4 regions of the Rossellomorea sp. LJF3 genome follow, and region 3 is predicted to be linked to each of the others. Evidence: riboswitches for the same ligand, from Rfam matches in the RefSeq annotation. Region 3 holds a riboswitch; each other region holds the start of a gene.
The links. Region 3 has a riboswitch for S-adenosylmethionine ahead of V8G47_RS09230 (O-acetylhomoserine aminocarboxypropyltransferase/cysteine synthase family protein). Riboswitches for the same ligand answer to the same signal wherever they lie in the genome.
Positions count from the first base shown of each region.

Region 1 (7,928 bases), on a different contig from region 3:
TAAGTGATGACCAAGAAGCATTTGCTGATTGATATAGGGGTGGATTTGATCCAATGAAAATTCCTTTATGGTATGGGGCATCAAGTCTTGTGGAACATGAACCTTAACATCCTTTGACACGGCAGAGCGTGCTTTCACTGCAACAGATGATGTATCTCGGCCGGACGATTCTTCATGTATTATGAGTCTGCTTTGTTTCTCCTGGTATTCCTCTTCCAGTTTTAGTCTTGTTTCCTCATGTTGAATTCCATTCATGATACTCAACCCATCCATTGCATCCTTTGCATAGAGCACCAGCCCGTCGTACTCCATGCCGATTTTGTTTGTAGTGAACTTTCGGGTGAGGGCGGCACCCCCGACTACTAGAGGAACTGAAATATCGGCCTGCTTTAAATCTTGAGCCGTGATGACCATTTGTTGAGCAGACTTCACCAGGAGACCCGACAAACCTACGATGTCGGGCTTTTCTTCCCTTATGACTTGAATCAGTTCCTGTGGAGTAACTTTAATGCCTAAATCAATCACTTCATATCCATTATTACTGAGGATGATATCAACAAGATTTTTACCGATGTCATGAACATCCCCCTTAACCGTAGCCAAAATGACTTTGCCTTTGGAAGAGGAGCTTTCCATTTGTTCCATATATGGTTCCAGATGAGCGACGGACGCTTTCATGACCTCGGCACTCTGTAATACTTCGGCAACGATCAGCTGGTTATCATTAAATAATCTTCCAACTTCGCTCATTCCGGCCATAAGAGGACCATTGATGATATCCAGGGGAGCGTCATATTTTTCCAAAGCAATGTTTAAATCCGCTATCAACCCCTCTTTCGTGCCTTCCACTACATAATGAGCCAAACGTTCTTCTAAGGTCATTGTATTTACAGGAGCCTTTACTTCTTTCTTTTTTCCCCTATAAAATGCTGTGAATTCAGCAAGGGATTCATCCGTCGTTTCAAATAAAAGTTTCTCAGCCATTCGGACTTCTTCCTGGGGAATAGAGGCAAAGCGCTCTAACTTTTCCGTATTGACGATGGCATAGTCGAGTCCAGCCTTTGTACAGTGATAAAGATACACTGCATTGAGGACTTCCCTTCCGACAGGGGGCAGCCCGAATGAAACATTGCTGACGCCAAGTATATGAGGGCAATCAGGCAAGGCTTCTTTAATCTTCTTGATCCCTTCCACCGTACTATTGGCTGATCCTATATATTGCTGATCCCCCGTACCGACAGGGAATACGAGGGGGTCAAAGATGATGTCTTCAGAAGCTATCCCATATTTCTCCGTTAACAGTCTATGGGAACGAAGGGCAATGTCCACCTTTCGCTCAACAGATACACCCATTCCCTTCTCATCGATCGTCCCGACCACCACTGCCGCTCCGTAGGCTTTCATCAGTTTAGCGACCTTTGCAAATCTTTCTTCTCCATCTTCGAGATTAATTGAGTTAATGATCACTTTCCCTTGACAAAATTTCAAAGCGGCCTCAAGCACCTTCTCATCCGTCGAATCGATGACAAGTGGGACTTTTACTTTCTTTACAACTTCCTGAATAAAAACATTCATGTCCTCTACTTCTTCCCGGTCAGGGTCGGCAAGGCAGATATCGATCACCTGGGCACCGTTTTTCACCTGTGCCCTTGCAATCTCTGACGCTTCTTCTATCTTATTCTCAGCAATCAATCGTTTGAATTTACGTGAACCGATGACATTCGTCCGTTCTCCGACCAGAATCGGTCTTCTGTCTTCATCCTCGTAGATGAAAGCTTCAATACCCGACACCGCATGGGGATGAGACACATTCGGTGTACGGGGCTGGAATCCCTTCACCACCTCTGAAAGTGCACGAATATGCTCCGGTGTCGTCCCGCAGCACCCTCCTACAAGATTCAGCCAACCTTTCTCCGCGAAACCTTTCATCTTTATACTGAGGGAATCAGCTGTCTCATTATAATTCCCTTCTTCATCCGGGAGACCGGCATTCGGATAACAGCTTACATAGGTAGTGGCTAAATCCGATAATGACCGGACGTGGTCACGCATAAATTCAGGCCCCGTTGCACAGTTCAGGCCAACGACCAAAGGGTTTAAATGTTCAAGGGATAAATAAAATGATTCGATTGATTGTCCGGCGAGAGTAGTGCCCATTGGCTCAATGGTTCCGGATAACAAAATCGGGATTTCTTTCCCTCTGGATTCAAAAGCCGTTCGAATGCCCAGATTCGCGGCTTTTACATTTAAAGCATCCTGACTCGTTTCAAGTAATAGCACATCAACTCCTCCATCGAGAAGGCCTTCTGCTTGAACACGGTAGTTGTCTGCCAGTTCATCAAAGCTCACTCCCCCTGTTACGGATAACGTTTTCGTAGTGGGCCCAAGCGATCCCGCAACGAATCTTGGCCAGTCGGAAGTCGAGGCATCTTCTACTGCTTTCCTGGCGATTTCAGCTGCTACTTTGTTGATTTCATATGCTTTATACCCTAAATCATATTCGTCGAGAACGATGGGGGTTGCACCGAAGGTATTTGTTTCAATGACATCAGCCCCCGCTTTCAAATATTCCAGATGGATCTGATAGATTATCTCCGGCGCTGTCAATACAAGATTTTCATTACATCCTTCAAGTTCTTCCCCTCCGAAATCCTCCGGGGATAAATTTGCTTGTTGAAGCATCGTCCCCATTGCTCCATCAAGCACGAGTATTTTTTTTCTAAGCTGTTCTTCAAACAATGTGATGGCCATAGGGAACCTCTCTTTCAGTGTTGGTTTTCTCTTGTATATGATGAATCAGTTCAATGCTCATATCATATCTTACAAAAGGTGTGATCAGATAAATGCCATTAAACAGCTGGATTGCCGTATCCAACAAGTCTTTGGCTATCTCCATTCCGACTGCTCCAGCTATGACGGGATCATTTCCTGCTTCCTTCATTCTTCGTCTCGTTTCCTCCGGCACGTTGATTCCGGGTACTTCATGGTGAAGAAATTCTGCGTTTCTTGAGCTGATCAACGGCATAATTCCGATGAAGATCGGAACATCCAGATGCTTCGTCGCCTCATACACTTGGATCAGTTGTTCTTTCCCAAAGATCGGTTGAGAAATAAAATAGTCGGCTCCTGCTTTCTTTTTCTTTTCCAGCCTCTTTACAGAGGCGTCTAAATGACGGAAGTTCGGATTAAAGGCTGCCCCAACTGAAAATTGAGTCCGTTCCCGTAGTGATTTACCGGAAAACGATATCCCCTCATTATTCTGTTTAATAAGTTCAATAAGCTCCAGGGAAGAAAGGTCATATACAGATGCAGCACCGGGAAAATCCCCGATCTTGGCAGGATCACCCGTTATCGCTAATAGATTGTGTATCCCTAATGTGTGTAAGCCCATTAAATGGGATTGCAGTCCGATCAGGTTTCGATCCCTGCAAGTGATGTGAACGAGAGGTGTAAGATCGTATTTCGACTTCACCAGGCTCCCGATCGCGTCATTACTAATTCTCGGCGATGCGAGCGGATTGTCGGCAAGGGTGAGTGCGTCAATGCCGGCTTCCTTAAGTGCTGCCGCTCCTTGGAAGAACAGTTTCGTGTCGAGATGCTTGGGTGGATCTAGTTCAACGATGACCGTTTTCTTTTCTCTTACTTGCTCATGCAGCAAGCTTCCCCTGATGGATGGAGAAGATAACTGAACTACTTTTTTCTTTTTCACTTCTTTTTCCTTCACAGGCTCCCGGCTTTTCAATCTTGAAGCTACAGAACGAATGTGATCTGGTGTGGTTCCACAACATCCCCCAATGATTCTCGCACCCTGTAGACGCAATTCATTGCTGATATCACCAAAGTAATCAGGCTCAGCAGAGTAATAGAATCGACCTTCTTCATAGTTTGGGAGACTCGCGTTTGGATAGACAGATAGAAATGCCCTTTTCGGCAGGGGAACTTCCTCTAATGAATTCACCATATGAAATGGTCCCATCCGGCAATTGATGCCGACAACATCCGCCCCCAATAATTCCAATTGTTGAAGGGCATCTTTGATTTCCATTCCATTTTGAAGGACTCCTGTTTCATGAAGGGAAACCTGAGCAATGATAGGGATATCCGCTTCACGTTTGGCAATGTTCAGCACTGTGGTCAATTCCTCGAAATCATAATAGGTTTCCAGCAATATACCATCTACACCCTCCAATAATAAACAGTAAAGCTGTTCCCGAAAGCTTCTTTTGATCTCTTCGACTGACACATTTTGTCTAATGCCCCTGATTCCCCCGATCGTGCCGAGAATATAAGTGTTTTTACCGGCTGCTTTTCTTGCGAGACGCACAGCGGCTGTATTGATTTCCTTGACCGAATCCTCGAGACCGTATCTTGAAAGCTTTTGATAATTTGCCCCGTACGTATTGGTCTGTATAATATCTGCTCCGGCATCGATATACTCTTTATGGACTTTCAACACTTCATTTGGGTGAGAAAGATTCAGTTCTTCAAAGCATCTGTCCACTCCATATGAATACAACAATGTTCCAATTGCTCCATCTGCAATCAAGATTCTCTCTTTCAATGCTTCCAGCAACGGCTTCATGATCCTTCCTCCCCCTTTACAAATTGATCACGTTGTCTCGATTAATTTTTTGTATACTATCTAAACCGTTCTGAAGATCCTTAATTAATTCATCCGCGTTTTCAAGACCAACGGATAAGCGTAATAACCCATCTGTAATCCCTCTTCTCTCTCTTTCAGCTTTAGGCATAGAAGCATGTGACATTCTTGATGGATAGGATAAAATCGATTCGACAGCTCCTAAACTGACGGCGAATACGGGAATATTTACATGATTGATGAGTTGCTTCACTTCCTCTTCCCCTTTTAACCTGAAGGAAAGAACCGCTCCGGGACCCTCTGCCTGCCGGACTTGAATTTCACGACCGGGATGATAGCTTAAGCCAGGGTAATACACTTCTTTTACTTCCTTTCTGCCTTCTAGGAAGCTTGCAATCTTATAAGCCGACTCTGATGATTCCTTCAATCGGACGTGCAATGTTTTCAGCCCCCTTAATAGCAGCCAGCAATCCTGTACCCCGAGTACCGCACCAAACGAATTCTGCAGGAAAGCAAGCTTCTCCGCAACCTCTTCATTTCCCGTTACCGCAAGCCCCGCTAATACGTCACTGTGTCCGGCGAGAAACTTCGTCGCACTGTGCAGGACAACATCCACCCCGAGACTGATTGGCCTTTGCAGCAGTGGCGTCATGAATGTATTATCCAGAAATGTTAAACAGTCATTTGCCTTGGCAAGCTTCACGACCCCTTCAATATCCGTGATATTCAATAGGGGGTTCGAAGGGGTTTCCATATAAATCACCTTCGTATTGTGCTTAATTGCACAAGCCACCTCATGAAGGTCTTTCATATTCACAAAAGAGTATTCTATATCAAATTTAGTAAGGACTTCCGTAATCATCCTGTAGGTCCCCCCATATACCTCCTCAGAGACGAGTACGTGATCACCACTCGATAATAAAAGGAAGCTTGTTGAGATGGCCGCCATACCGGATGAAAAGGCAAAGCCCCTTAACCCGCCTTCTAATTCCGCTATCGTTTCTTCGACTGTTTCCCTTGTTGGATTCCCGGAACGGCTGTAGTCATATGTTCCATATTGATCAAAATCCTGTTGGTGGAAGGTTGTAGCATGATGAATCGGCGTAGAAACAGCTCCTGTCTCTTTATCAAATCCGCGGGAATGAATGAGTGACGTCTGAAGTGAAAAAGGTTTTTTACTCATACGTTAACACCTCTTTTTCCAATTGATGAAAAACATTCTCCAAGTCTTCGATCAGGTCATCGATAAATTCTATTCCTACAGAAAACCTGAGCAATCTGTTGCAGATGCCAAGTCTATTTCGTTCTTCTTCAGGAATGTCGGCATGGGTCTGGGTGGCGGGATAAGTGATAAAGCTTTCAACCCCTCCTAAACTTTCAGCAAACGTTATAATCTTCAGGTGTTGAAGGAAGGGACCGACCCATTCTTCCTTAGCAATGCGAAAGGAAAGCATGCCTCCTTTCCCCGGATACAAGACGTCCGCTACACAGTCATGCCCTGCTAGATACTGGGCTAATTTTCTTGCGTTCCTTTCATGCTGGGCCATTCTGAGACTAAGGGTCTTCATCCCTCTTATTAAGAGCCAACAATCAAATGGTGCAAGGACTGCACCGATTGAATTTTGAATGGTATAGATCCTTTCAGCCAAGTCCTCTGTGTTTACAATGACAACTCCAGCCAGAACGTCATTATGGCCCCCTAAGTATTTGGTAGCGCTGTGAATAACCAGGTCCGCTCCCTCTTTGAGCGGTTTTTGCAGAACTGGTGTATAGAAGGTATTATCGACGATTAAGAGCAATCCATTTGCCTTTGAAATGCCGGCAACCTCAGAAATACTTGCTTCGTTCATTAATGGATTGGTTGGTGTCTCAAGAAAAATAGCCTTTGTCCTCTGCGATATGTGATGTGCTATAGAATTAGTATCACTTGTATCAACAAAATGAAATTTGATATTATATTGAGCTTCATACTGAAGGAATAAGCGGTAGCTTCCTCCGTAAAGATCCTTGGATACAATCAATTCGTCCCCACATGAGAATAAACCAAGGATTGCCTGAATCGCAGCCATTCCCGAACTGAATGCAAATCCTCTATGCCCCTCTTCCAATTGAGCCAGTGTTTCTTCAAGGGTCGCCCTCGTTGGATTTCCTGTTCTCGTATAATCATAACCGGTTGGTTCACCGACCCCTTTATGTTCATATGCTGTCGAAAGATGAATGGGCAGGCTGACGGCACCAGTAGCTGGATCCTTCCGATTGCCTGCCTGGACAAGCAATGTATCAATATGTTTTTTCAACATTCTTCTCTCCTTTTCGTACCTAGAAAATGAAAAGGGGAAAAAACAAAAAACCTTCTTATGAAAATAAGAAGGTTTAATACGTTCGTTCTCCCTCTTATCGTCCAAGTTGACATCAACTTGCTGGAATTAGCACCATACCTGTAACTGTGGCTGGTTGCTGAGGTGTCTTCGGGCCAGTCCCTCTACCTCTCTTGATAAGAAACAATATGAAATTGTAAAGTGCTTTCCCATAACTTATACCAAACAGAGAAGACTGTCAATGAAAAGTAAGAATTTTAAATTAATTTTTTCATTTAATGAAATTCCCATCGTTGCGGACGCTTGAATAAACAGTGGTAATTAAATCCAATTAATATTGGTGAAGTGCTGTTTAAACAAGATTTTTATAACATGACTTCCTCCTCGGCTTATCGAGTTTCCTAAATCGGGTCGCCCTAATGTTTAACACACTCCAAAAGAGTTTAAACACATAGAAGAATCTTACAAAATTTACAGGAGTGATGATAGTGAAGGGTGTTACGTTCCAAGGAAAAGAAAAGATGGTCGTGAAAGAAGTAGCGAATCCAGAAATTCAGGTGAATACAGATATTATAGTAAGGATTACTGCAAGCGGAATTTGCGGTTCAGATTTACATTTATACAAAGGGGGAATAGAACCGGAACAAGATTATGTTGTGGGACATGAACCGATGGGTATCGTCGAAGAGGTCGGATCGGAAGTGAAAACCCTTAAAAAAGGGGATCGCGTTGTCATCCCTTTTAATATTGGCTGTGGGAAATGTTTTTTCTGTGAGAACCAAATGGAAAGCCAATGTGATGAATCCAATCCCCACGGAGAAGTTGGCGGTCTTTTCGGATTCACCGAAATGAATGGTGGATATCCAGGTGGTCAAGCTGAGTATCTGCGGGTACCATATGCAGACTTCACATCGTTTAAAGTCCCTGAATCAAGTCAGCTGGAGGATGAAAGTGTTCTCTTCCTTTCCGATGTTATACCCACTGCTTACTGGAGTGTAGAAAACAGTGGT
Region 1 covers NZ_JBANLY010000032.1:823-8,750, forward strand. Annotated here, with positions in the region: gene metH (methionine synthase) at 1-2,751, opposite strand, end outside; gene V8G47_RS19450 (bifunctional homocysteine S-methyltransferase/methylenetetrahydrofolate reductase) at 2,732-4,582, opposite strand; gene metC (cystathionine beta-lyase) at 4,599-5,783, opposite strand; gene V8G47_RS19460 (methionine biosynthesis PLP-dependent protein) at 5,776-6,900, opposite strand; SAM riboswitch class I at 6,992-7,101, opposite strand; gene V8G47_RS19465 (zinc-dependent alcohol dehydrogenase) at 7,407-7,928, shown strand, end outside.
Region 1: another riboswitch for S-adenosylmethionine. It lies ahead of V8G47_RS19460 (methionine biosynthesis PLP-dependent protein); the one in region 3 lies ahead of V8G47_RS09230 (O-acetylhomoserine aminocarboxypropyltransferase/cysteine synthase family protein).

Region 2 (7,928 bases), on a different contig from region 3:
GATATGGCCCCTTTGACTTCTTGACGTCATTCCCTGACCGGGTAAGTCACCCATGACGACGTGAAAGCCTGCAGCACGCCACATTTCAATGAGCCAACCATATCTTCCGTGATGTTCCATCGCCCCATGAATGATGACGATGACTGCCTTTGCCTCTTGATCTGATTCCCATTTCCACATGACAAATCCTCCTTTGTAGTTCTCTCCATGAATGAATTCTGCTACCATTATTATAATAAATATTATTGAAAGGGGTAGTAAAAAATGCTCTATCCATATTACGATAAAAAACCCATCATCGCACATTCGGCATTCATCGCCGATTATGTGACCATCTCCGGGGACGTGGAGATCGGTGAAGAATCGAGTATCTGGTTCAACACCGTCATCAGGGGGGATGTCGCTCCCACTAAGATCGGTGATAAAGTAAATATACAGGATAACTCCATTCTTCATCAGAGTCCAAATAACCCTCTTATCCTTGAAGATGAAGTGACTGTCGGACATGGGGTGATCTTACATAGCTGCAAGATCAGGAAAAAGGCATTGATCGGCATGGGTTCCATCATCCTCGATAATGCCGAAATCGGCGAAGGAGCGTTCATCGGAGCCGGAAGCCTTGTCCCCCAGGGGAAGGTCATCCCGCCAAATACCCTTGCGTTCGGACGACCGGCAAAAGTCGTGAGGGAGCTCAATGAGCACGATATCAGTGAAATGAAGCGCATTTCAAGGGAATACGCAGAAAAAGGACAGTATTATAAGAACATCAAACCGTTTTAACTTCCTATACTTGGGATACCCCATCCTCCTTGAGAATACTCATGGAAGATTTTCTTGTGATGATCATCAAAAAAGACCAACACCCCAAAAAGTGTTGGTCTCTTCTATCTTTCCTTATTCGCCTAATGCTTCTGCTTTCAACGCATCCGCTTTGTTCGTGCGTTCCCAAGGAAGATCGATGTCGTTGCGGCCGAAGTGTCCGTAAGCAGCTGTCTGCTTGTAGATCGGACGACGAAGGTCGAGCATCTTGATGATCCCTGCAGGACGCAGGTCAAAGTTATTGCTCACAACGTCAATTAATACATCTTCTGAAACTTTCCCTGTTCCAAATGTATCAACGGAGATGGATACGGGCTTCGCCACACCGATTGCATACGCTAATTGAACTTCACATTTTTCAGCAAGTCCTGCTGCCACGATGTTCTTCGCTACATAGCGCGCTGCATAAGCCGCTGAACGATCCACTTTCGTTGCATCCTTACCAGAGAAGGCACCGCCACCGTGACGAGCGTATCCGCCGTATGTGTCAACGATGATTTTACGTCCTGTCAGTCCTGCATCACCTTGTGGTCCACCGATTACGAAGCGGCCAGTCGGGTTGATGAAGTATTTCGTTTCTTCATCGATCAGTTCTTTCGGTACAACCGGATCGATGACATATTCTTTCAGGTTGCGCTGGATTTGCTCAAGCGTCACTTCCGGGTGATGCTGAGTCGAGATAACGATCGTGTCGATGCGGACCGGCTTATCGTTTTCATCGTATTCAACGGTTACTTGTGTTTTTCCATCCGGACGAAGGTAAGGAAGGATTTCTTCTTTACGTACTTCCGTTAAGCGACGGGAAATTTTGTGTGCAAGGGAAATCGGAAGAGGCATAAGCTCTTTCGTTTCATTACAAGCGAATCCGAACATCAACCCTTGGTCACCTGCACCGATTGCATCGATTTCTTCATCCGTCATTTGACCTTCACGGGCTTCAAGGGCCTGATCGACACCTTGAGCGATATCGGCAGACTGCTCATCAATGGAAGTCAAAACCGCACATGTTTCAGCATCAAAGCCGTATTTCGCACGGGTATAGCCAATTTCACGGATCGTTTCACGAACGATTTTCGGGATATCGACATACGTATTCGTAGTGATTTCACCGGCAACGAGCACAAGACCCGTTGTGACAGATGTTTCACACGCTACACGTGCATTTGGATCATTGGTAAGAATTGCATCAAGAATTGAATCAGAGATTTGGTCACAAATTTTATCTGGATGTCCTTCGGTTACGGACTCAGATGTAAACAGACGACGTTTAGTTGACATCAAGGTTCCTCCTTAAGCATATTTGTCAGAACGATTCTTCTGACAAAACAGTAAACAGATACGGTACTCATTTCCCTAAGTAGTATGAAGTAAACATGATTCTTTTATAAATAAATCATGATTTATGTGCATGTGGTCCACTATAAACAGAAAAAACCCTTCCTCAGGAAAAAAAGCTTCAGAGGAAAGGTTTCAGATCATAGCCGCGCCTTTTCTCTCTTATCGTTCAAGGTTTTAGAGACCTTGCCTCAGTTTAGCACCTTCGCTTAATCGGATTCATTAAAGAAATGGATCCATTCACTATTTAGCAGGTTGCTGGGTTTCATAGGGTCTGCTCCCTCCACCAGCTCAGGATAAGAGTATCCGTTCAAGGAACAATGATAACGGTTAGGACAAGTGGTGTCAACTTTTTTTCGAATGACAGGTTTAACCATTCATTTCATGATTTCAGCCTGTTTTTCATCATCAAAATAACCTAATGGGGTAATGAGGCTAAACATTGCATGATACATTTCATATAAATAAGAAGAAACAGGCTTTATTCGGTCAAGAAATGTGACAAAATGAAGACACATTATAAAATTAAATAAATAGTATAGACTAATAGCTTGATTGTGTTATACTATTTTTGTGAAGAAAACGATACCATTAAATAAATTTATATAAAGGAAGGGTTCTAATGAATTCAGTGAGCATGTCTAATGAATTAACAGAATTACTTAACGGTCAAAACATTCAGGAACAATTATCTGTTTCTCAACTAGTCGAAAAGGTCCTTCAGCGAAATGAAGGCGTTTTAACATCATCAGGTGCAGTCAGAGCAGAAACTGGTAAATACACAGGACGCTCTCCTAAAGATAAATTTATTGTGGAAGAACCAACGACGAAGGATAAAATCGAGTGGGGTTCTGTCAATCAACCGATCTCTTCGGAATCATTCGATAAATTATATACGAAGGTCATCTCATACTTAAAAGAAAAAGAAGAAGTTTTCTCATTTAAAGGGTTCGCAGGCGCCGACCCAAAACATAGACTGCCGATTCAAGTGATCAATGAGTTCGCCTGGCATAATCTATTTGCCCACCAATTATTCATCCGTCCTCAAACAGAAGAGTTAAAAGATCATCAATCCGAATTCACCGTGATTTCAGCTCCTAACTTCAAAGCTGATCCTGAAGTCGACGGCACTCACTCTGAAACGTTCATCATCGTTTCATTTGAAAAAAGAATCGTATTGATCGGCGGTACGGAATATGCCGGTGAAATGAAGAAATCCATCTTCTCGGTCATGAACTATGTACTTCCTGAATCCGACATCCTTTCCATGCACTGCTCTTCGAACGTCGGTCGTGAAGGCGATGTAGCATTGTTCTTCGGATTGTCCGGTACAGGGAAAACCACCTTATCCGCAGATCCAAACCGCCGCTTGATCGGTGATGATGAGCACGGTTGGTCCCCGAACGGCGTATTCAATATCGAAGGCGGATGCTATGCTAAGTGCATCGGGCTTACACGTGAAAAAGAACCTCAGATCTTTGATGCGATCCGTTTCGGTTCCGTCCTGGAAAATGTCGTTCTGGATGATATGTCCCGCATCGCGGATTATGATGATAACACTTTAACAGAAAACACGCGTGCTGCCTACCCCCTTCAAGCGATGGAAAACATCGTGGAGCCAAGTATCGCAGGACACCCAAATACGATTGTATTCTTAACAGCTGATGCTTTCGGCGTATTGCCTCCGATCAGCAAGCTGACAAAAGAACAGGCAATGTATCATTTCTTAAGTGGATATACCTCGAAGCTTGCAGGTACGGAGCGTGGAATCACTTCACCACAAGCAACTTTCTCAACTTGCTTTGGATCTCCATTCCTTCCGCTTCCTGCCACTCGTTACGCAGAAATGCTCGGGAAGAAGATCGATGAGCACAATGCACAGGTATTCCTCGTGAATACGGGTTGGACCGGCGGAGAATACGGAGTGGGGAATCGCATGAAGCTTTCCTACACCCGCGCCATGATCCAGGCGGCCCTTGAGGGTGAACTTACGAATGTGGAAACGGCAACAGACGAGATTTTCGGCCTGAACATCCCGGTTCACGTTCCTGGTGTTCCAGACGAAGTGCTTCAACCTAAGAAGACATGGTCCAATGAAGCGGCTTATGAAGTCAAAGCAAAAGAACTTGCTCACAAATTCAACGAGAACTTTAAGAAATTCTCGAACGTCCCTTCTGACATCGAACAAAAAGGCGGCCCGTCCGTTAAATAAATCACGTAACTAACATACAAAGGTCCGTCCCTCAAATCTGAGGGACGGACCTTTGTTATCGTTATAGCCCTTTTTTGCGGCCGGTGATTCTGTTAAATAAGAATACGACAACGGCGATGATCAGTAGAACGTGGATGACAGCTCCACCGATTTTAAAGATCAATCCTAGTAACCAGAGAACTAATAAGATTCCGATGATGGTCCAAAGCATGTGTGCTCCTCCTTAGAACTGTTATAGAAAAACTGTTATTGATCATAAGTTTCCCTAAAAGATGAATTTTAAAACCACTACCATTTCCCTATTCTTTTATCATGATTCCAAAGAAAATAACACTTTACTAAATATTACTAATTTTGGTATGATTATGATTAAATTTCACAGGGGGAATAAAGATGATCAGACAGCTTACAGAGAAAGATCATGCTATATGTCAGCAACTCATTCAGCAGCAGCCTGCTGAGAACTTGTTCATCATCGGGGACATCGAAGCCTTTGGGTATGAACAGGATTTCCAGAAGATTTGGGGAGACTTTGATGAGGAAGGAAATCTCAGAGGGATCCTCCTCAAATACCGGGAAAACTTCATCCCCTTTTCCATGGGGGAATTTGACGCAGAAGGCTTCGCCGCCATTATCAACGAGACAGAAGACTACAGCATCGTTTCAGGATTAAAACGGATTGTCACTGAAGTTGAACCCTTCTTATCCAGGGATATCAACTCGAAAAGACATATGTATTATGCCAAATGTGACAATACCTCCTCCATGGAAGACCGGGAGCTGCCGCATGTTAAAGAAGCTTCTTTAACCGATTTACCGCAACTTGTGGAGCTATTGAACGCTATTCCGGAATTCAGCGGAGGAGACTTTACCGTAGAGAAAAGAAAGCATGGGATGGAAAAGGGTGTTGCCCGCAGTTACTATGTAGAAGAGGACGGAAAGTTCGTTTCTTCCGCTTCCACAACGGCGGAGAACAGCATGTCCGCCATGATCGTCGCCGTATGCACCCATCCTGAGTACAAGAAAAAGGGCTACGCAACAGAGTGCATGACAAAGCTTTGCCGTGACGTTTTGAACGAAGGAAAAGAACTATGCCTTTTTTATGATAATCCTGAAGCAGGAAAAATTTATAAGCGTATTGGCTTTAACGATATCGGTTATTGGTCAATGTATAAATTCAAATAAAAAAAGTGGATTCCTAAAAATAGGAGTCCACTTTTTCTTATGCTGCCACGTTCCGGTTCTGGATCAATTTCGCCTGTACCAACCGTTTTCTTACGGTGATTCCAATCCAGCTTGCCAGGAATGCTTTAATCAGTCCGACGACGATAAACGGATAAACCCCCGCTGCCATCGCCTGACTCCAGCTGAGATCCGCTACAAATTTCAGTTGGATGGTCCCAAGGATCAACGTGATGATCATGCCGACGGTGTTGGCGATCATCGCCATCGGAATCGTAAATCTCGTTTTTTCAAGGATGAGTCCTGTCAAGTAAGCCGCAATGATAAATCCGAAGATATAGCCTCCGGTCGGACCGACCAGGACCTGTGCCCCTCCACTGAAACCGGCAAATACCGGGACCCCTACCGCGCCGAGTGCCGCATAGCAGATCAAGGAAAGCGCACCGTATCTGCTTCCAAGAATCGTAGCCGTGATCCCGACTGCCAGGGTTTGGCCGCTGATGGGAACGAGTGGCAGTGGTATTTCAATCTGTGCGAAAATTCCTGTCATGGCAGCAAAGATGGCACAGTGAATGATCATCCGCAGTTTTTCTCCATTCATTTGTAAATCCCCCTTATGTATGTAAACTTATTATACTTTTAAGTTTACACAAATCCAAGGAATTAAGGAAGCACCATTTCCATAAAAAAAGCGGAAAAAATATCATGTTAGCGTACAAGCTTGAATATCTTTTGAGTATGTGCCGAATGGAAAAGGAGGAGACATATGAAGCGTCTGGCCGTATTGGTGTTATGTGTATTCGTATTGAGTGCCTGCGGGGAGAAGAAACCTGCATCGTATGAATTATGCGGGTATGGGGATATGATGGTCGTGAACGACAAAGAATACGTGAAGGTATCCGCCGAGAAGAAACTCACCCTTAAGGAAAAGGTTGGATCCATTAAAGAAAAGATCGAAACCAAGTATCATCCCGTCAATAATTTCACCGCCAACACGCTGGCGGAAGGTACCCCCATTTATAGCGTAAAAGATCACAAGAACTATCTTATCGCCCAAACGAAGGATAACCGCTATCTGCTATATGAGGAAATCAAATAAAACGGAAGGCTGTAAGCATTTGTTTACAGCCTTCCGTTTTTAATTGGTGGAATTGAGGGAAATCAGCCGGTAGACGATCGTCGTTTTCTCTTCCTTCCACTCTATCTTTTCAATCCTCCCGAAACCGCTCGGATCACTGTGCTTCGTTTTTTTCACATCAATGGGAAGATGCATCGGATATAGGCGGTATCCGTCCTTTTGAAGTTGAAACAGATTCTCCTCTTTTCTCACTTCTTTTCCTTTTGTCACAATCATCGTATTTAACTCAAGACCCATGCCCATCTTATTTGACCTCAATCCTTATTCATTTATTGATTTTTCATCCATGAACAGAGTAGGGAAACGATTTCTTGGTTCTTCCGGGGCGGAAAATAGTGTGTAAACTCTTTGAAGTAATGGGACGAAATCCGCTTCCCGAGCTCCTTCAACCTTTTTTCTAATCTATATGCATGCTCGACGGAAACGTTCTGATCTTTTTCACCGTGGATGATCAAGACCGGTGCCTCAAGATTTTCAAGTGAATAGAGGGGAGTCCTCCATTCGTATCTTTCGGGAACTTTATTCGGGCTTCCCCCGATCACCCGCTTCATCATTCTCCGCATGTCCTTTCGTTCATCATACGTCAAGAACATATCAGACACGCCTCCCCATGTGACGATGGACGTCACGTCCCGGCTCTCGATCCCTGCCATCAGGGCCATGACGCCGCCCCTCGAGAATCCGAATACATGGATGCGATTCTTTGCCACCCGGGAGTGTTCTTTCAACAGTTCCACTCCTGCAACAGCATCTTCACGGTCATCCCCGGCGAAATCCTCATTCCCTTCTCCCCCCAGGTTCCCCCTGTAATATGGCGCAAACACGATGAATCCGTGTGATGCGAACTGGGCGATCCTGGCGGGCCTGACCATGCCGACCCCTTTGATCCCTCCCCTTAAGTAGAGGAAACCGTCGTATGTACCCTTTAAAACAGGCTCAGCCAGTAAGCCCTTCACCCTCAGTCCCGAGGATATATAGGTGATTTCATATAATTCAACATGTGGGTTCGGAGAGGGAAACAACGTTTTCTTCACGATCATTCCGTTCTTCATATTCTCTTCCTTTCAAAACGTGCTATGGGTATTCACACATTTTTTATACTCTACATAGACTATTTTAGCAAATAGAATTCACGTTGCTTTATGACCATCCTACCCTACTGCCAACTAAATAAACAAGGCACAGCTGCACTCATCCCGACTACTGATTACCTGGAAAAAGTAAAGGAGGAAGATTGAATTG
Region 2 covers NZ_JBANLY010000016.1:48,738-56,665, forward strand. Annotated here, with positions in the region: gene V8G47_RS15035 (alpha/beta hydrolase) at 1-180, opposite strand, end outside; gene V8G47_RS15040 (gamma carbonic anhydrase) at 265-780, shown strand; gene metK (methionine adenosyltransferase) at 895-2,097, opposite strand; SAM riboswitch class I at 2,314-2,457, opposite strand; gene pckA (phosphoenolpyruvate carboxykinase (ATP)) at 2,777-4,366, shown strand; gene V8G47_RS15055 (lmo0937 family membrane protein) at 4,428-4,577, opposite strand; gene V8G47_RS15060 (GNAT family N-acetyltransferase) at 4,760-5,551, shown strand; gene V8G47_RS15065 (biotin transporter BioY) at 5,589-6,149, opposite strand; gene V8G47_RS15070 (hypothetical protein) at 6,315-6,647, shown strand; gene V8G47_RS15075 (DUF2584 domain-containing protein) at 6,687-6,929, opposite strand; gene V8G47_RS15080 (alpha/beta hydrolase family protein) at 6,956-7,726, opposite strand; gene V8G47_RS15085 (ABC transporter substrate-binding protein) at 7,926-7,928, shown strand, end outside.
Region 2: another riboswitch for S-adenosylmethionine. It lies ahead of metK (methionine adenosyltransferase); the one in region 3 lies ahead of V8G47_RS09230 (O-acetylhomoserine aminocarboxypropyltransferase/cysteine synthase family protein).

Region 3 (7,928 bases):
AGAAATCAGATAAAGATTCGAATCGATTTTTTTCAAATCCACTTCTTTGCCGGCGAGTTCGAATTTCCTGGCCATCAGCACATTCTCTTTTACAAAATAGGTGATAATGTCACGACCCATGGCTCCGGTCAAGGAAATATGGTCATTGGTCCACTGATTGAACCGAAGCCAGTAATGGGCATAGTCTGGATCGTAGGCTTTATTTAATAGCGACAAATAGGGAGAATAGTAAATGGGGGAAGTCATTGCCCTCATCCCGTAACGGATCATGGGGGCCGGTATGAGGTCGATTCTTTCCATGATACCCGTGAGATCGATTTCGTCTTTCTTCAAAGCCTGTACCCAATTGTGATAAGCGGGGACTCTATCAAAGTTAATCGGCGTGACAAAAAGAAGCAGGTTTCTTATCAGGAAAGGGTTTAAAGCGGCATAGATGACAGCCAGCGTCCCCCCTAAGCAAAATCCGCAAAGGGACAGCTGGTCTTTCCCACTATGTTGAAGGGCCTTCTTTATGCACGGGTCCACATAGTGAGCCAGATACTCCGCCACTCCTGTTCCTTTCTCTTCCACTACAGGCTCCCCAAAATCAAGAAGATAAACGTCGTATCCTTCTTGAAGAAATTTCCCTATCAGGCTGTGTTCCTTTGTCAAATCAAGGATAGATGGCTTGTTAATATGTGAATATAGTAAGAACACAGGAATATGCCCGTTTTTATTTACAGGGGCATAGTGCCACAATCTACTATTATGGTTCGTCCAGATCTCTTTCCTTGGAAAATTCGGCTGCCACTCACTATCATCTTGCAACGTTTCGACGAAACCCTTCCAACGGGCTCGTTCTTTTTGTTCTATCTCTTTTTTCATGTATTCACTTCCATTCTTTCTTCATTCAGCGTCTGTAAGAGTGAAAGAAGTTGAATGAATTCCAGTACGGTTAGGAATAATTCCAGCCATCGTTTGACGGCCGCAACCACTTCCGGTTCATCCAGTTTCCCTACAATCCACTGATTCAACTCATACTCCACACTCATCCCGATTTTTTTCAGTTCCTCATAAAATTGATCCATGTTTCCCCCTCCTTATACCTGTGCCCGGATGCCGCCATCCACGACTAAGATGTGACCGTTTATATAGTCAGAAGCAGCAGAGGAAAGGAAGATGGCGACACCGTTCAGGTCCTCCCCCTGGCCAAATCGCCTTGCAGGTATATGATGCTTGATCACGTTCCCCTGACTAGCAAAAAGTTCCTTCGTGATTTTGGTTGGAAAGAAACCCGGAGCGATGGCATTCACCTGGATATTATGCGGTGCAAGTTTCACTGCGAGATCCTTTGTGAATGTCATGACTGCACCCTTGCTCGTATTATAGGGAACCGTATCCATGAGCATGGGGTTCGTCCCGCCAAATCCCGTAACGGACGCGATGTTAATGATTTTCCCTGCTTTTTGCCTGATCATGATCCGGGACACTTCCTGGGAAAATAAAAAAGCCCCCTTTACATTGACATCCATCACCTTGTCCCACTTATCTTCAGGGATGTCAGCAAAAGGACCGGCCCAGGACGTCCCGCTATTATTGATCAATACATCGATTCTTCCAAACTCTTTCATCACCGTTTCGACTACATGTATGACATCCGCTTTCTGCGTAACATCACAAGGAATGGCGAGTGACCGTACACCTGAACCAATCAACGTGTCCTTCACTTCTTCACACGCCGACTGGTTTCTCGAACAGATCACCACATGAGCACCAGCCCTCCCCAATGCAAGGGCCATCTCTTTCCCAAGGCCCCGCCCACCGCCTGTGACGATGGCGACTTTATCTTTAACTGAGAACATTCTATCAATCTCCTTTCTAGTAAATGGAAGGTCATTATTATAATAGATAGATTGAGAGAATAAGTGCGGATTCTCCGCTCCATTGAGTCGAAATTGAATCAAATGTCCCCACAAAAAAAGAGACCTCTCATGAAAGAGAGATCTCTGATCTTTACTGATCCTTATTGGCCGTACGTTTTATATACTCCAAGGCTGCCTGCAGCTGCAAATCGTTCTTTTCATCCTGCACAGCTTCAAATATTTCTTCCTGCAGTCTTTCGCCGGTTTTGGCATCAATGATTCCCGTGACGTCGAGGCTTTCCTGAATCTGAAAATCCTTTACGGCTTTAGCGGTTTTCTTACTGAAATAACCATCGACCCGATCAAGGGAGAAGCCTAAACCTTGAAGCATTTCCTGGGCGTTTTTCACCTGTTCATTGTTCATGCCTACTTCCATTGGTTTTTCCACTTGAAGAGGGTGGGCATAGAAGTAGGATGGCTGTCTGACCGGGATATCCGGTTTGATTCCCTTTTTATGAATCCAATTCCCGTTCGGCGTCAGCCATTTGAACATGGTGAGCTTGATATTGCTTCCGTCTCCCATCGGCACTGCCTGCTGAACGGTCCCTTTTCCGAAGCTCTTCGTCCCGATCAGCGGATATCCTTCCGCCTCACTAAGGGCCCCTGCAAGGATCTCAGATGCCGATGCACTGCCCTCATCGATCAGCACCACCACCGGGTACGCTTTTCTTTCCTTACTGTTGGAGAAGGATTTCAGCACCTCTCCGCTTCGTTCCTGGATTTGCACATACGGTTTTTTCTCGGTGACGAACTGTTTGAGGATGTCTTCCACACTGGAAAGGAGACCACCCGGGTTACCCCTCACGTCAAGAACCAATCCTTCTACCTTTTTCTTCTCGAGTTCTGCCAGCTGCTTTTTAAAATCGACGGCGGTATTTTCCGAGAAGGTCGTAATTTGGATGTAGCCCGTCTTCTTCCCATCAACTTCCTTCACATCGGAGATCACCGTTTCAACAGGGATATCGTCCCTCTTTACGGACACTTCGATCGGATCTGAAAGACCCTCTCTCGTAATCTCCAATTTCACTTCCGTACCCTTCTTCCCTCTGATCTTCAACGTGGCTTCATAAAGGTCAAGCCCGTCAATGCTATTCCCATCCACTTTGATGATGCGGTCATTCGGTTTCAGACCGGCTTTCTCAGCAGGTGAATTTTTAAAAGGAGCCACGATGACCAGTTTCCCGTCCATGATCGTGACCTCTGCCCCGATCCCTTCAAAGGAAGAATCCAACGCGTCATTGAATTGAGAAGCGGTCTCCGCATTCATGTACACCGAATACGGATCATCCAAGGTCTTCAGCATCCCCTGGATCGCTCCTTCCACGAGCTGTCCCTTGTCTACATCCTGAAAAAACTTGTCACTGATTAAATCATACGCGACTTCCACCTTGTGAAGCTTATCATTCAGCTCCCCTTTGCCGTTAAACTGGGCAAGCTCGTCCCCGGACCCGGAACTGCCCGTCCACTCCAAGCCGCCATACATTCCTCCTGCACCGATCAACATGCTAATGATGATGGTGATGATGAGCTTTCTGCCCGTCCACTCCATATATTCCCCTCCAGCTTGTCGTTTGTTTATGATATGGATGAGAGCAGCGTACGCATTCCCATCCAACGAAAAAAGACACCACACAAAAACGCGCTTAGGCGGTGCGATGTCTTTGCTTATCTAACTATATGCCGGAGGGGGACGAGTTATGATTGGCAGTGGATTATTTCATGCCCGTCACGATTTTCTGATCTTGATGATTTTTAAGATGAGAAGAGATGATCCCTCCCCATTTCTCAAATTCCACGAGAAACCCGTCATGACCGAATGCTGTCGGGATAAAGTAATGTTCACCTTTAGGAGCTTGTATGGTGAATTCCTTTAAATAGTGGGGAGAATAAATCAAATCACCCTCATAGCTGATCGAGACCAGCTCGCACGGATAGGAATCGGCGACCACTTCCGTACCTCCCCTCCCCCTTCCGATATCATGGGTATTCATCGCTTTAAGGAGGGTAAGATAGCTGTTCGGATCAAATCTCTTTCCGAGTTTCTTTCCTTGATAATCAAGATAGCTTTCTACATTGTATTGCTCATTCGTCCTCTCCCGCTGAAAGCGCCGGTCAAACAATTCCTGTGTACGATAGGTCACCATTCCGACCATCCTGGCAATCTCAAGCCCTTTTAAAATGGCCCCATGGGGATAGTGGCCATTTTGAAAATCGGGATCCCCTTCAATCGCTGTGATCCCGATATGATTGAACGCGAGACCGTAATCATTTAATGCCGGTGAGACGGCGAGGGCGAATACCTTGTTGATATAGGAAGGATAGAGAGCCCCCCATTCAAGCGCCTGCATTCCTCCCAGCGAGCCGCCGATCACCGCTTCGATGTGGTCGACGGACAGCTGTTGGAGTGCTTCATATTGGGCGTGGACCATGTCCCGTATGGTAATGTGCGGGAAATCCGGTCCGTATCGTCCTCCTGTTTCCGGATTTGTGGACGTCGGTCCCGTACTCCCTTCACATCCCCCTAACACATTGAAAGCAATCACATTGTATAGATCGGTATCAATGTATGAACCGGGGCCGATCAGTCCATCCCACCAGCCCCGATCCTCACTCGTTCCTTTCACAATATGGGTTCCGGTGAGGGCATGGCAAACAAGGATGACGGGGCCTTCTTTATTGCCGGTCCGTTCATAGGCCAGACTTACATTCTGCAACGTGGTGCCTGACTCTAATGTGAGGGATGGGATGGTAATGGAGCTTACTTCGTATGAGTATGAATTCTCCATTCCTCCACCTCCTTTTTTTGGTGTTGGTTGGGGTGTCGGGGCACCCCGGTGAAACCTGTACCTTTTATACCCGGGACGTTTCCAACGCCACTTCAATCGCATGATCCAGATCCTCGATCAAATCCTTCGCAGATTCCAATCCGACGGAAAGTCTTACAAGATCCTCGGTTACACCTGTGGCACGGATTTCCTCATCGTTCAATTGCTGATGCGTCGTGGACGCTGGATGGATGATCAGCGACTTCGCATCCCCTACATTGGCAACATGGGACCAGAGGGAAATGTTGTCTACGACTTTACGTCCTGAGTCCCTGCCCCCTTTGATTCCAAAGACGACGATGGAACCTGCTCCATTTTTCAAATATTTTTGAGCAAGAGCGTAGGACGGATGCTGCGGCAGACCCGGATAAGAAACCCAGGCAACTCCACTGTGCTGATCTAAGTGTTCCGCAATCTTCAAGGCATTCTCCGTGTGACGTTCGATGCGGAGATGGAGGGTTTCCAGCCCCTGCAACAGCAGAAATGCGTTTTGTGGACTTAAGCACGCCCCGAGATCCCGAAGCAGCTGCACCCTTAACTTTGTGATGAAAGCGGCGGCCCCCACATCCTGTGCGTAGCGAAGTCCATTATAGCTTCTATCTTCTTCGGTGAATCCAGGGAACTTCTCATGATTCCAATCAAACTTCCCACCGTCGATGACCACTCCACCGATGGCCGTACCATGGCCGCCGATCCATTTCGTTGCAGAGTGGATGACGATGTCCGCTCCCCACTCGATCGGCTTGCACACATATGGTGTGGCAAATGTGTTATCGATGATGAGCGGGATATGATGGTCGTGTGCCACTTTCGCAACCGACTCGATGTCCAGGACGTGGAGGCTCGGATTTCCGATCGTCTCGGCGAATACCGCTTTCGTTTTCGGCGTAATCGCCTTTCGGAAGTTCTCCGGATCAGTCGGATCGACGAAATGAACCTTGATTCCGTATTTCGGAAGAGTCGTAGAGAATAAATTATACGTCCCACCGTACAGATTGGTGGCTGCCACGATCTCATCCCCTGCCCCGGCTATATTCAGGATGGAAAGAGAAATGGCGGCCATCCCGGATGATACACCCAGGGCTCCGATTCCCCCTTCTAAAAGGGCGAGGCGCTTCTCGAGAACGTCAACGGTCGGGTTCATGATGCGGGTGTAGATGTTTCCCGGTTCTTCAAGGGCGAATAGCTTTGCGGCGTGGTCGCTGTTGTCGAACACGTAGGATGTCGTTTGATAGATGGGTACCGCTCTTGAGCCTGTAGCTGGGTCAGGCTCCTGGCCGCCGTGAAGAAGAAGTGTGTCGAAATCGAATGATTTTGTCATTTGGAATTCCTCCTAGAGTTTTTTAGTTTTTGGATTGGTGTGGTTGGTTGGTTGAGTTCAGCTGCTGAATTGAATGGTTTTTTTCAGCAGTTGAATTTGTGAAGAATTTCAGCTGCTGATTTACAGGATGATTTCAGCTGCTGATTTACAGGATGATTTCACCTGCTGATTTTTCACAGAATATCAGCTGCTGAATATATCCAAACATTCTCCTGCTGAACCCCCATGCAAAAGCCTAAGAAGCCAGAAGAGGATAAAATAAAAAACCCTCTTCCTAAGAAGAGGGTCTAATTGAATAGGGTCCTCCTCTTATCTTTCAGGCAGATCGCCTGCAGGAATTAGCACCTTTTCATGCGACGCATAGTGCGTACATGAAGGTTGCCGGGTTTCATCGGGCCTAGTCCCTCCACCTCTCTGGATAAGAGCATTTAGTTGTCAATGTGAAAATTCATGCGTTGAGATGAATTATAAAGGGTAACCAGCCTCAACGTCAAGACCATTTTCAGAATTTTTTATTTTTTAACAGAAGCTGTAATCGCCTCGTTAAATTGAGAAACGATATCTTCCCCATCCTCGATACCTAACGATATGCGCACCACATGGGTGTTGATGCCGAGTTTTTCCTGTGCTTCTTTCGGAAGGGCACGATGAGAGGTTCCAAGCGGATAGGAAACCGTTGTTTCCACTCCTGCCAGGGACGGAATGATCTTGATCCATCCAAGGGACTTGAAGAATGTGCTGATGTCGCAGCTGGCATCGAGTTCGATGGTGACAATCGCGCCATTTCCTTTTTCGGATAAATCAGTTGGATAATAGACCCTCTTCACCTGCTCATTTGTGCGCAGTTCATCTGCAAGGATTCCCGCGTTCTGAGCCTGTGTCCCGAGCCGGAGTGCCAATGTTTTCGCCCCTCGGCATGTGAGCCAAGCTTCAAATGGACTTAAGTTGGAACCGATGTTGACGACCTTTTCCCTTGCCTTTTTCACAAGCTCTTCTTTTCCGACCACGACTCCTGCTGTGATATCGCTATGCCCGCCGATATACTTCGTAGCGCTGTGAGCGACCAAATCGACCCCTTCGAGGAAGGGCTGACGCAGAAATGGAGTGGCGAATGTATTGTCGATCATCGTTTTCAGATTGTACTTTTCGGCAAGAGCTACCATTCTAGCAATATCCTCTACTCGCATAAATGGATTGGTCACCGTCTCACTGTAGAGAAGTTTCGTCTCGGGAGTGAGGGCTTCCTCGATTTCTTCCTCACTCGTAAAATCAACGAATGATGTGGAAATGCCGAATGATTTCAGCTCTTCTTTCAGCATGTGGAAAGTGCCTCCGTATAAATCCTCCGCTGCGATAATATGGTCTCCCGCCTGGACAACGGAAAGGATTCCGACGAGGATCGCCGACAAGCCGGAAGACGTGGCGACACCCGCAGGCGCTCCTTCAAGATCTGCTACCATCTTCCCAAGCTCATCCGTGTTGGGATTGCCCGTTCTTGAATAGAGATAAGGGGATTTCCCCTCATAGAAACCCTCAAGCTCCTCCAGAGACGCAAAAGAAAAAGCAGACGTCTGGTAGATCGGTGTTGTCTTACTGCGGATTTCCTCTGTTCCTTTCAACTGACTATGTACGACCTTGGTGGTGAATTTCATTTCCCTGTCATCCTTCCTGAATCTATGTATTTTTAAAAGTGTATCATATTCAGAAGATTGTGAGGAGTATGAGGTTCTGGATAAAGAAAAAGAACCCGTCGCATTAGTGCAACAGGTTCTAATCGTCAGACGTTTTCTAAACACCCGATCAGGCGTTTTTCTATATCCGACGCCAACCGCTTCAATTCATCGTTATCCACCATTTCAATCAGCTTGCTCGGCTTTGCCA
Region 3 covers NZ_JBANLY010000007.1:103,724-111,651, reverse strand. Annotated here, with positions in the region: gene V8G47_RS09255 (alpha/beta fold hydrolase) at 1-864, opposite strand, end outside; gene V8G47_RS09250 (hypothetical protein) at 861-1,067, opposite strand; gene V8G47_RS09245 (glucose 1-dehydrogenase) at 1,080-1,841, opposite strand; gene V8G47_RS09240 (S41 family peptidase) at 1,993-3,450, opposite strand; gene metX (homoserine O-acetyltransferase MetX) at 3,614-4,687, opposite strand; gene V8G47_RS09230 (O-acetylhomoserine aminocarboxypropyltransferase/cysteine synthase family protein) at 4,752-6,047, opposite strand; SAM riboswitch class I at 6,354-6,472, opposite strand; gene V8G47_RS09225 (trans-sulfuration enzyme family protein) at 6,560-7,699, opposite strand; gene V8G47_RS09220 (DUF302 domain-containing protein) at 7,825-7,928, opposite strand, start outside.

Region 4 (7,928 bases), on a different contig from region 3:
TTCCCTCACTTGGCTCCGAGGCTGTTTATTATATGGGGACAGCAATTCATCCAGACGCTACTTATCCTCGTCCATCTCGGATTATTTCATCTTTTTCTGGGAGGGACGATCATAACCGGTGGGATGGTTCCGGATCCTCCGAAATCAGGAACGTTTGAATGGTCCGGCCTGATCAGCTCCACGAAGAATTCACTTATGACAGGCAAGTACTGGATTGTCATTGCTCCACTCGTTGCCTTCATGATCGCGATCATCGCCATGCAGCTGATTGTTCAGGGCGTGAAGGAAATCCAGCAAACGAAAGTCGGGGTGCTGGTGAACAACAAACCAATCAAGACGAAACAAAAAATAGCAAAAAAGAAAACCAACCGTCCCGCGGTGGAAGACTTCCAATTTGTCCGCCAGCAAACCTTTAAAGGATAAGGAGGAGACTAAAGGTGAGCAGAAAAAGCCCTAAACTTCCATTGACTGATCAGGAGAGGTCAGCCCTTCGCAAGGCTAAGATACGACTCGGGGATCTACATGAATGTTCTCCTGAATTTCTCCGGGAGAAACTTAATATTACGATGGAAAGATCCCGTTACTTAGTCGGGATGTCCATATTTCAACAGATTCCTTCTATTGGACCCAATATGGCTCACAATGTTGTAGAGGATCTTGGATTTTATACCCTTGAAGAAATCAAGGAAGAGAAGGGGGAAGACATTATCATCGACTTAGAAAAGAAGTACGGTGTTTGGATGGACCCATGCGTAGAAGACTCACTCAGATGTGTCGTCCACCACGCCAATCACCAGGGAAGCAGCAAGAACTGGTGGGACTTCACAACACAAAGAAAAACATATCGCCAAACTCACGGCTACCCTGGAGACCGTCCCACCAAAGCCTGGGATCAATAGGTCCGTCCCTCCTGAAGTCCAAGCCGGGAAGCGCATTTACGCTTCCCGGCTTTCTTTTTTGCTGGTTTTTGAGGGACGGACCTCATTCGTATTTCCTCCTTAAAATGGACATCATAAAGAAAAAGGAGTGATGCTATATGAGAACCCTTGTTATCTGTTTACTTATGACTTTTTCTATACAGATGTCCGTTTCAGCAAGAAACATCCTTCCCCTTCCGGCACATCAGAATGAACTTGCGATTGTGATCGATGATTTAGGAAACGACATGAAAGGGACAGAAGAAATATTAAGCCTTCCCGTCACTTTGACGATCGCGGTCATGCCTTTTCTCCCAACGACCAAGGCAGACGCGGAAAAAGCCCATAAAAGTGGACATGAGGTCATCGTCCACCTTCCTATGGAACCGATGTCTGGAAAAGCGAGCTGGCTCGGTCCGGGGGCAATCACGACTTCGCTATCCGATGAAGAAATCAGGAAGAGAGTGGAGCAAGCCCTGGAAGAGGTTCCTTATGCAGTGGGAGTCAATCATCATATGGGATCGAAGGCAACCGCCGATGAGCGGGTCATGAGGATTGTCCTCGGTATATGCAAGGAAAGGGGTTTATTTTATCTGGATAGTAAAACAACAGGAAAGAGTGTCATTCCGAAGCTTGCAAAGGAAATGGGCGTGCCATATCTTGAAAACGAATTATTCTTTGATGACATCTACACCATTCAGCACATCGGGAAGCAGGCGAGACTCCTTTCAAAGGCATTGGATCGTGATGAAGCAACCATCGCGATCGGGCATGTTGGGGTTACAGGCATGAAGGTGGCCACCATGTTAAAAGAATTTCTTCCCCTTTATGAGAAAAAAGCATCGATCGTGCCACTGTCCGATCTCATTCCAGAATATCATTTGATTGATGAGAGCATGCCTTGATGGTGTGCTTTTTTAATGAACATTAAAAAATGAAAATGTGGAAATAATCTGTTAATCGATGCTTAATTTTTTGAGGAAAGGAAACTCTCCTTTATAATCAGTAGGTAAGAAGGAGATGATTCGAAATGGATTACGCAATCGTGACAGGAGCAACAAGGGGATTAGGGGAGTCCGTCGCCAGGCTCTTTATTGAAAAAGGCATCGGCATTCTCAATATATCCCGTTCGGATAATGACAGCTTACAAAAGCTTGCACAGGAAAAAGAAGTATCGTATGAATTCTTTCCCTGCGATCTATCTCAATCAGGACAAACTGAAGCGGTTTTCCGTGAAGTAGGGACAAAGGTATTTGGATCTGAAGCCGAGACGATATATGTCGTTCAAAATGCCGGCGTGGTGACACCGATCAATACGTCGGGTGAAGTGGAAAATAACGCATTGGAAACGAGTGTGCACGTCAATCTCCTTTCACCTATGATCGCCACCAATGAATTGCTCAAGGCAGCCAAAGGCTCTGAATCGAAGATGATCATGATCAACATCAGTTCAGGAGCGGGAAGCCGTCCCGTTTATGGCTGGAGTACGTATTGCGCGACTAAGGCGGGGATCAATATGCTGACTGAAACAGTTAGCCTTGAACTTTCAAATACGCATAGCCGTCATCAGGTCATCGCTTTCAGTCCGGGAGTGATGGATACGGATATGCAGGGGGAAATCCGCTCGTCCTCCAAAGAAGCCTTTGCCGAGGTTGAATCGTTCCAGCGCTACAAAGAAGAGGGGATGCTGCGCAGCACGGACACGGTAGCGGATGCACTGGTGAATCTCATCACCAAAACCGATATAGAAAGTGGCAAACTGTATCATGTGAATGATTTGTTATAAGAAGAGAGCAGATTCCGGAAAGCGGGGTCTGCTTTTTTAATGGTGTTTGAAAAATCCGGACATAAAAAGAGACAAACCCAGACAGATTTGTCTCTTTTCAAATAAAATTAAGAAGAACGGACCGGATCTCCATCTGAAGCGGTTCTCCGGGTGAACTTCGGAAGGGCGAATTGAATCGCAACCAGTCCGCAAACGGCAATCAGGACAGGGTAGAAGGCATAAGGGATGATGCTGACAGGTGATATGCCGGCTACTTCCGCCACTAACAGTGCCTGTGCACCGTATGGGATCAACCCTTGAACGGCACAAGAGAAAATATCGAGGATACTGGCTGACTTACGGGCATCTACGCCATACTGATCGCTAAGCGTTTTGGCCAGTGGTCCTGCGATGATAATGGAAATCGTGTTATTGGCTGTGCAAAGATTCGTCGAACTGACCAAGCCTGCTGTAGCAAGCTGTGCTCCCTGAGGAGATTTAATCTTACGTGTGGCATGGTAAAGGATCGCTTGAATCCCACCATTATGACGAATGAGTTCGACGACTCCGCCTATCAGGATGGAAAGGATCACAATCTCTGCCATGCCCGTCATCCCGTCGGCAACACTGCCAAAGTAACTCGATGGGGTAAAGCTTCCATCCATAAATCCGATAACCCCTGCCAACACAATCCCGCCTATTAAAACGACAAATACGTTCAATCCTGCAAGGGCCCCAATGATGACTCCGAGGTAAGGGATGATTTTAACCCAATCGAAGCTTCCTGCGTCGACGGATGATGGAGTCCCCATGGTAAGGACAAAAAGGGTGACCATAGTGATGATGGCTGCGGGTAATACAATGAAGAAGTTCACCTTGAACTTGTCCTTCATTTCCGTTTTCTGTGTGCGTACGGCTGCAATCGTTGTATCCGAGATGAACGATAAATTATCCCCGAACATCGCTCCCCCGATGACGGTGGCCATAGCAAGAGGCATGGAAATGTCTGCTCCTGAGCTGATGCCCACTCCGATCGGGGCAAGTGCTGCGATCGTCCCCATGGATGTCCCCATTGATAGGGAAATGAAAGCGGCGATGATGAATAATCCAACAATGATTAGATTACCAGGAAGCACGGATAGGGCAAAGTTGACGGTTGAATCAACGGCCCCCATCTTTTCTGCTACACCGGAAAACGCGCCGGCTAATAGGAAGATAAAGACCATGATCATAATATCCGGGTGCCCGGCACCTTTTGCGAACCGTTCAACCTTAGAGGTTAACGATTCTTTTCGATTCATCGCCAGGGCTACAACCGCTGCAATGATGATAGATACGAGAACAGGGAATGCATAAAAATCTCCTGAAAGGATCCCCGCTCCAAGGAACAGTGAAACAAATATGATCAAGGGCAATAAAGCCAGTAAATTACCTTTTTCTTGGTTCATGCCAAACACTCCTTTGTCGTGTGATATCAAATAAAAAAACCTCTTCCAACATAAGAAGAGGTTTCATTCAAACGAAACACTCCTCTTATCTTTCAAGCATTACGCTTGCTGGATGTGGCACAGCACTCATTATAAGTCCGCTGCCGAGACATCAAAGGGCCAGTCCCTCCGTCTCTCTGGATAAGAAGATATGTTATTCAGTTCATTTAAAATATACTTCCATACTTTAATGGGTTTAATCGAAAAAGTCAAACGGTAATTTATTGGAAATAAAACGATGAACCTGGCTGCCGTTGCTGGATCAATCAAAAGCGGGGGGAGATTACCGTATCAAGGCATGCTTTATAAAACGCGAGACTTTATCCATAAAAAGGCATAAATTCATAGACAATTGAACGGTCAAGGTCTACTATAAGATAGACAAAAAACATCTTGGGGGATACGGTAGTGGAAAGAAATGTGCGAAATCAAATTTTTACGTTACAAGGGTTTTATCTATTAACCTTCTTCGGGGTTGGAAGTTTATATCCTTTACTCAGTGTATACTTAAGTGAAAGTGTGGGGTTAAATGGGTATCAGATCGGAACCATCATGTCCGTCGGCCCGATCATGATGATTTTCTTTCAGCCGATATGGGGGATGGTCAGTGACACAACCAATAAGCCAACCGTCGTGTTAGGATTAACTTCCTTAGTTGCAGGGATCTTTGCCCTTGGTTATTTATTCATGGATGTTTACTATGGATTGCTGGTAGTCGCGATTTTAGTTGCGATCTTCCAAAGCGCCATCATCCCCGTATCCGACAGCATCAGCTTGAAGTATACAAGTAAAGTCCGTTATAACTACGGAAATATTCGTCTGTTCGGCTCATTGGGATTCGGGATTGCCGTGTTCATCATGGGGAGGCTTTCAGAAGGATTCATCGGACCCACGATCATTTTCTACTCCTTCTTTATCTGTCTGGTACTTTCCGGTTTCCTATCCTTCCGCTTTCCTAAAGAGAGAGCGGCAGCTAAGCTTGATCTAAAAGCCGGGATGAAGGAATTATTCACGATGAAGAAATTTCTTATCTTTCTGGCCGTCACGTTCCTGGTGTTCGGCCCGAATTTAGCCAACAACGTTTATTTCGGATTATTCGTGGAAGATTCAGGTGGTACGTACGCCGGAATTGGTCTCGCATTTCTGATTGCCGTCCTATCAGAAGTCCCGTTTATGAGAATCGCTGGAGGGTGGATTGATAAGTTCGGTCTCTTGTCCGTAGCTGCGCTGGCAGGGGCTGCATCCATGATCCGCTGGCTTTTTTACTTCACAGAACCAAGTTTATGGCTGGTCTATTCTTCAGCAGTGATGCAGGGTCTTGCCATCGGATTATTCATTCCTGCGGGGCTCCGCTACATTAAAGAAATCACGCCGGCACATATTACAGCTACTGCCGTCACCGTCTATTCCGCCATCGGAAATGGCCTCGGGAATTGGTTCAGTACCTTCGTGGGAGGTTTCATCTATGAAACCTATTCCATTTACACGGTATACCTCTTCTTCGCAGTCCTGTCACTCCTTGGCATCTTCCTCTGCTTCGTCCTAATGAAGGAAGAAAAAAAGAATGCATTAGCTTACTAAAAAACAGGCATCCGCTACCAACGGGTGCCTGTTTTTTATATGAATTAATAAAAAGGAAGGATTTTCCTTTTGGGATGTATAAGTATATAAGAGAAATGATTTTACTTTGAAAGTGGTTATCTTAAAAGGCACTGCTAAATAAGTTTTTAAACTTCACTTTGACGATGATTGTAGCGGAAGGTGCTCGACTCCTGCGGGAAATGCAGGAAAGTTGAGACCCCACAGGGCAAAGCCCGAGGAGGCTCAACTCACGCCCCGCGGAAAGCGAGCACCTGGAGCGAAAATCAGCCAGGCATCGCTTTGGCTTTAAAAGATTTTGAAAAAATACATCAAAAGGTTTTGACTTAATGTAATTGTGGTACAAAAAGGATAAGTCATTCATTGAAATTTATATAAATACAAGTTAAAATAATATTATTAGAAAATTCTTTCAATTAAAAAGAGAACAATCACTTTAACTAAAAAGGGGACTTTAAAATGGAAAATACATTCGTTTACTCAAAAGAGAATGCAAACCTTGGGGATACGATTCAATTTAAAAGAAAGAAACATGTCATCAATGGTGTCGTCACGACCTTGAGAGAAAATACCGTCATCGTCAAAATGGATAGGGAAATTGCGAAGAAACTGGACTTACCCGATGATCAAACTGTCGTAGCACATAAAAACTATGTAGTGACAGAGCGAGCAGAAAACGATACACAGCCTGTATTTGTTTATGATGGGTGGAATAGCGCATTAAAAGCCTAAATATCAGCCTTCCAATAAAGTAACCCTGAAACGGCCTAACCATCAAAATGGTTGTAGACGAATCAGGGTTATTTATGTTGTGCAGCTTATTTTAGTCTCGCGACATATTCCTCAACCATTTCCGTTGTCACAAGCTTTCTTTGCGGAACTACCCCACGTCTTGCCAGGGCATTGATTTCATTCGTTACTTGATTAATTTGATCCGTTGTAAAAGGTTTTCCGGCAGAACAAAGCTGAACAGCTTCATCAATCGCTTTTTCTCTGCGCTCATCCAGTATCATAAATTGCTGAACAAGCTGATTTTGCATGTTGGAATGCTTGGAAATTTCTTTGTGCACACTCATGGTCTCATTCCTCTCTTTTTCCTTCGCAATAAGTCTATTATGCCTTTATCTATCCACAGATGGCAATGTCCAATCATCCTTCTATAAGATGGGGGACAACAGCCTTGATATGGATTCCTTCACTTTGATCGTCAAAGGCCTTTGATGATAGTCTTCCAATGTTAATTCCCTGCTCTTTTCAATGTCGTTTCTAAACACAACCCCCAAATTTTCAGAGAGTGGCTGATCATATAAAAAGGCATTGACCTCGAAGTTTAAACGAAAGCTTCGTACATCGATATTGGCTGTACCGACAGAAGAAATGACCTCATCGACGACAATGGTTTTGGCATGTATAAATCCATTATCATAAATATAAATCTTCGCTCCGGCTTTCAGGAGCTCCCCGATATAGGAATATGTCGCCCAATAGACAAATAGATGGTCCGGTTTATTCGGGATCATGATCCGGACATCCACCCCTGTAAGAGAAGCAATCCTCAAAGAATCGAGGAGACTGACGTCTGGAATGAAGTATGGGGTCTGGATGTAGATGGATTCCTTGGCTGATGAAATCATTTTGATATATCCGTTTTTTATCTGCTCCCATTCCGAGTCGGGGCCGCATGTGACAATCTGAACCCCTGCATCCCCCGTGAAAGAAGGCGGGGGAAAGTATCGCAGATCATAGGCGATCTTCTTCGATCGGCTGGCCTGATTCCAATCGAGGATGAACCGTGTCTGCATGGCGAGGGCAGAGCTGCCGGTGATTCTGAGGTGGGTATCCCGCCAATAACCGAACTTGGGGTTCAAGCCCAGGTATTCATCCCCGATATTAAAGCCGCCTACATAGCCAACTTTTCCATCAATGATCACAAGCTTCCTGTGATTACGATAGTTTAAGCGGAGGTTGATAAAGGGGATCTTCGAAGGGAAAAACACTTCCACCTCACCACCGGCAGAGAGGAGGTCTTTAAAGAATCCCCGCCTCGTCCGCCTGGACCCCATTTCATCGTATAGGACCCTGACCTTAACGCCTTCTTTCGCTTTTTCCGTGAGCTCATTCAAGATGCGCTTACCTAACTGGTCTTTCTTGAAAATATAA
Region 4 covers NZ_JBANLY010000023.1:27,728-35,655, reverse strand. Annotated here, with positions in the region: gene V8G47_RS17625 (ABC transporter permease subunit) at 1-423, shown strand, start outside; gene V8G47_RS17620 (helix-hairpin-helix domain-containing protein) at 438-899, shown strand; gene V8G47_RS17615 (divergent polysaccharide deacetylase family protein) at 1,037-1,822, shown strand; gene V8G47_RS17610 ((S)-benzoin forming benzil reductase) at 1,948-2,703, shown strand; gene V8G47_RS17605 (Na+/H+ antiporter NhaC family protein) at 2,811-4,130, opposite strand; SAM riboswitch class I at 4,213-4,317, opposite strand; gene V8G47_RS17600 (MFS transporter) at 4,578-5,750, shown strand; gene V8G47_RS17595 (DUF2187 family protein) at 6,228-6,500, shown strand; gene V8G47_RS17590 (YpbS family protein) at 6,587-6,844, opposite strand; gene cls (cardiolipin synthase) at 6,926-7,928, opposite strand, start outside.
Region 4: another riboswitch for S-adenosylmethionine. It lies ahead of V8G47_RS17605 (Na+/H+ antiporter NhaC family protein); the one in region 3 lies ahead of V8G47_RS09230 (O-acetylhomoserine aminocarboxypropyltransferase/cysteine synthase family protein).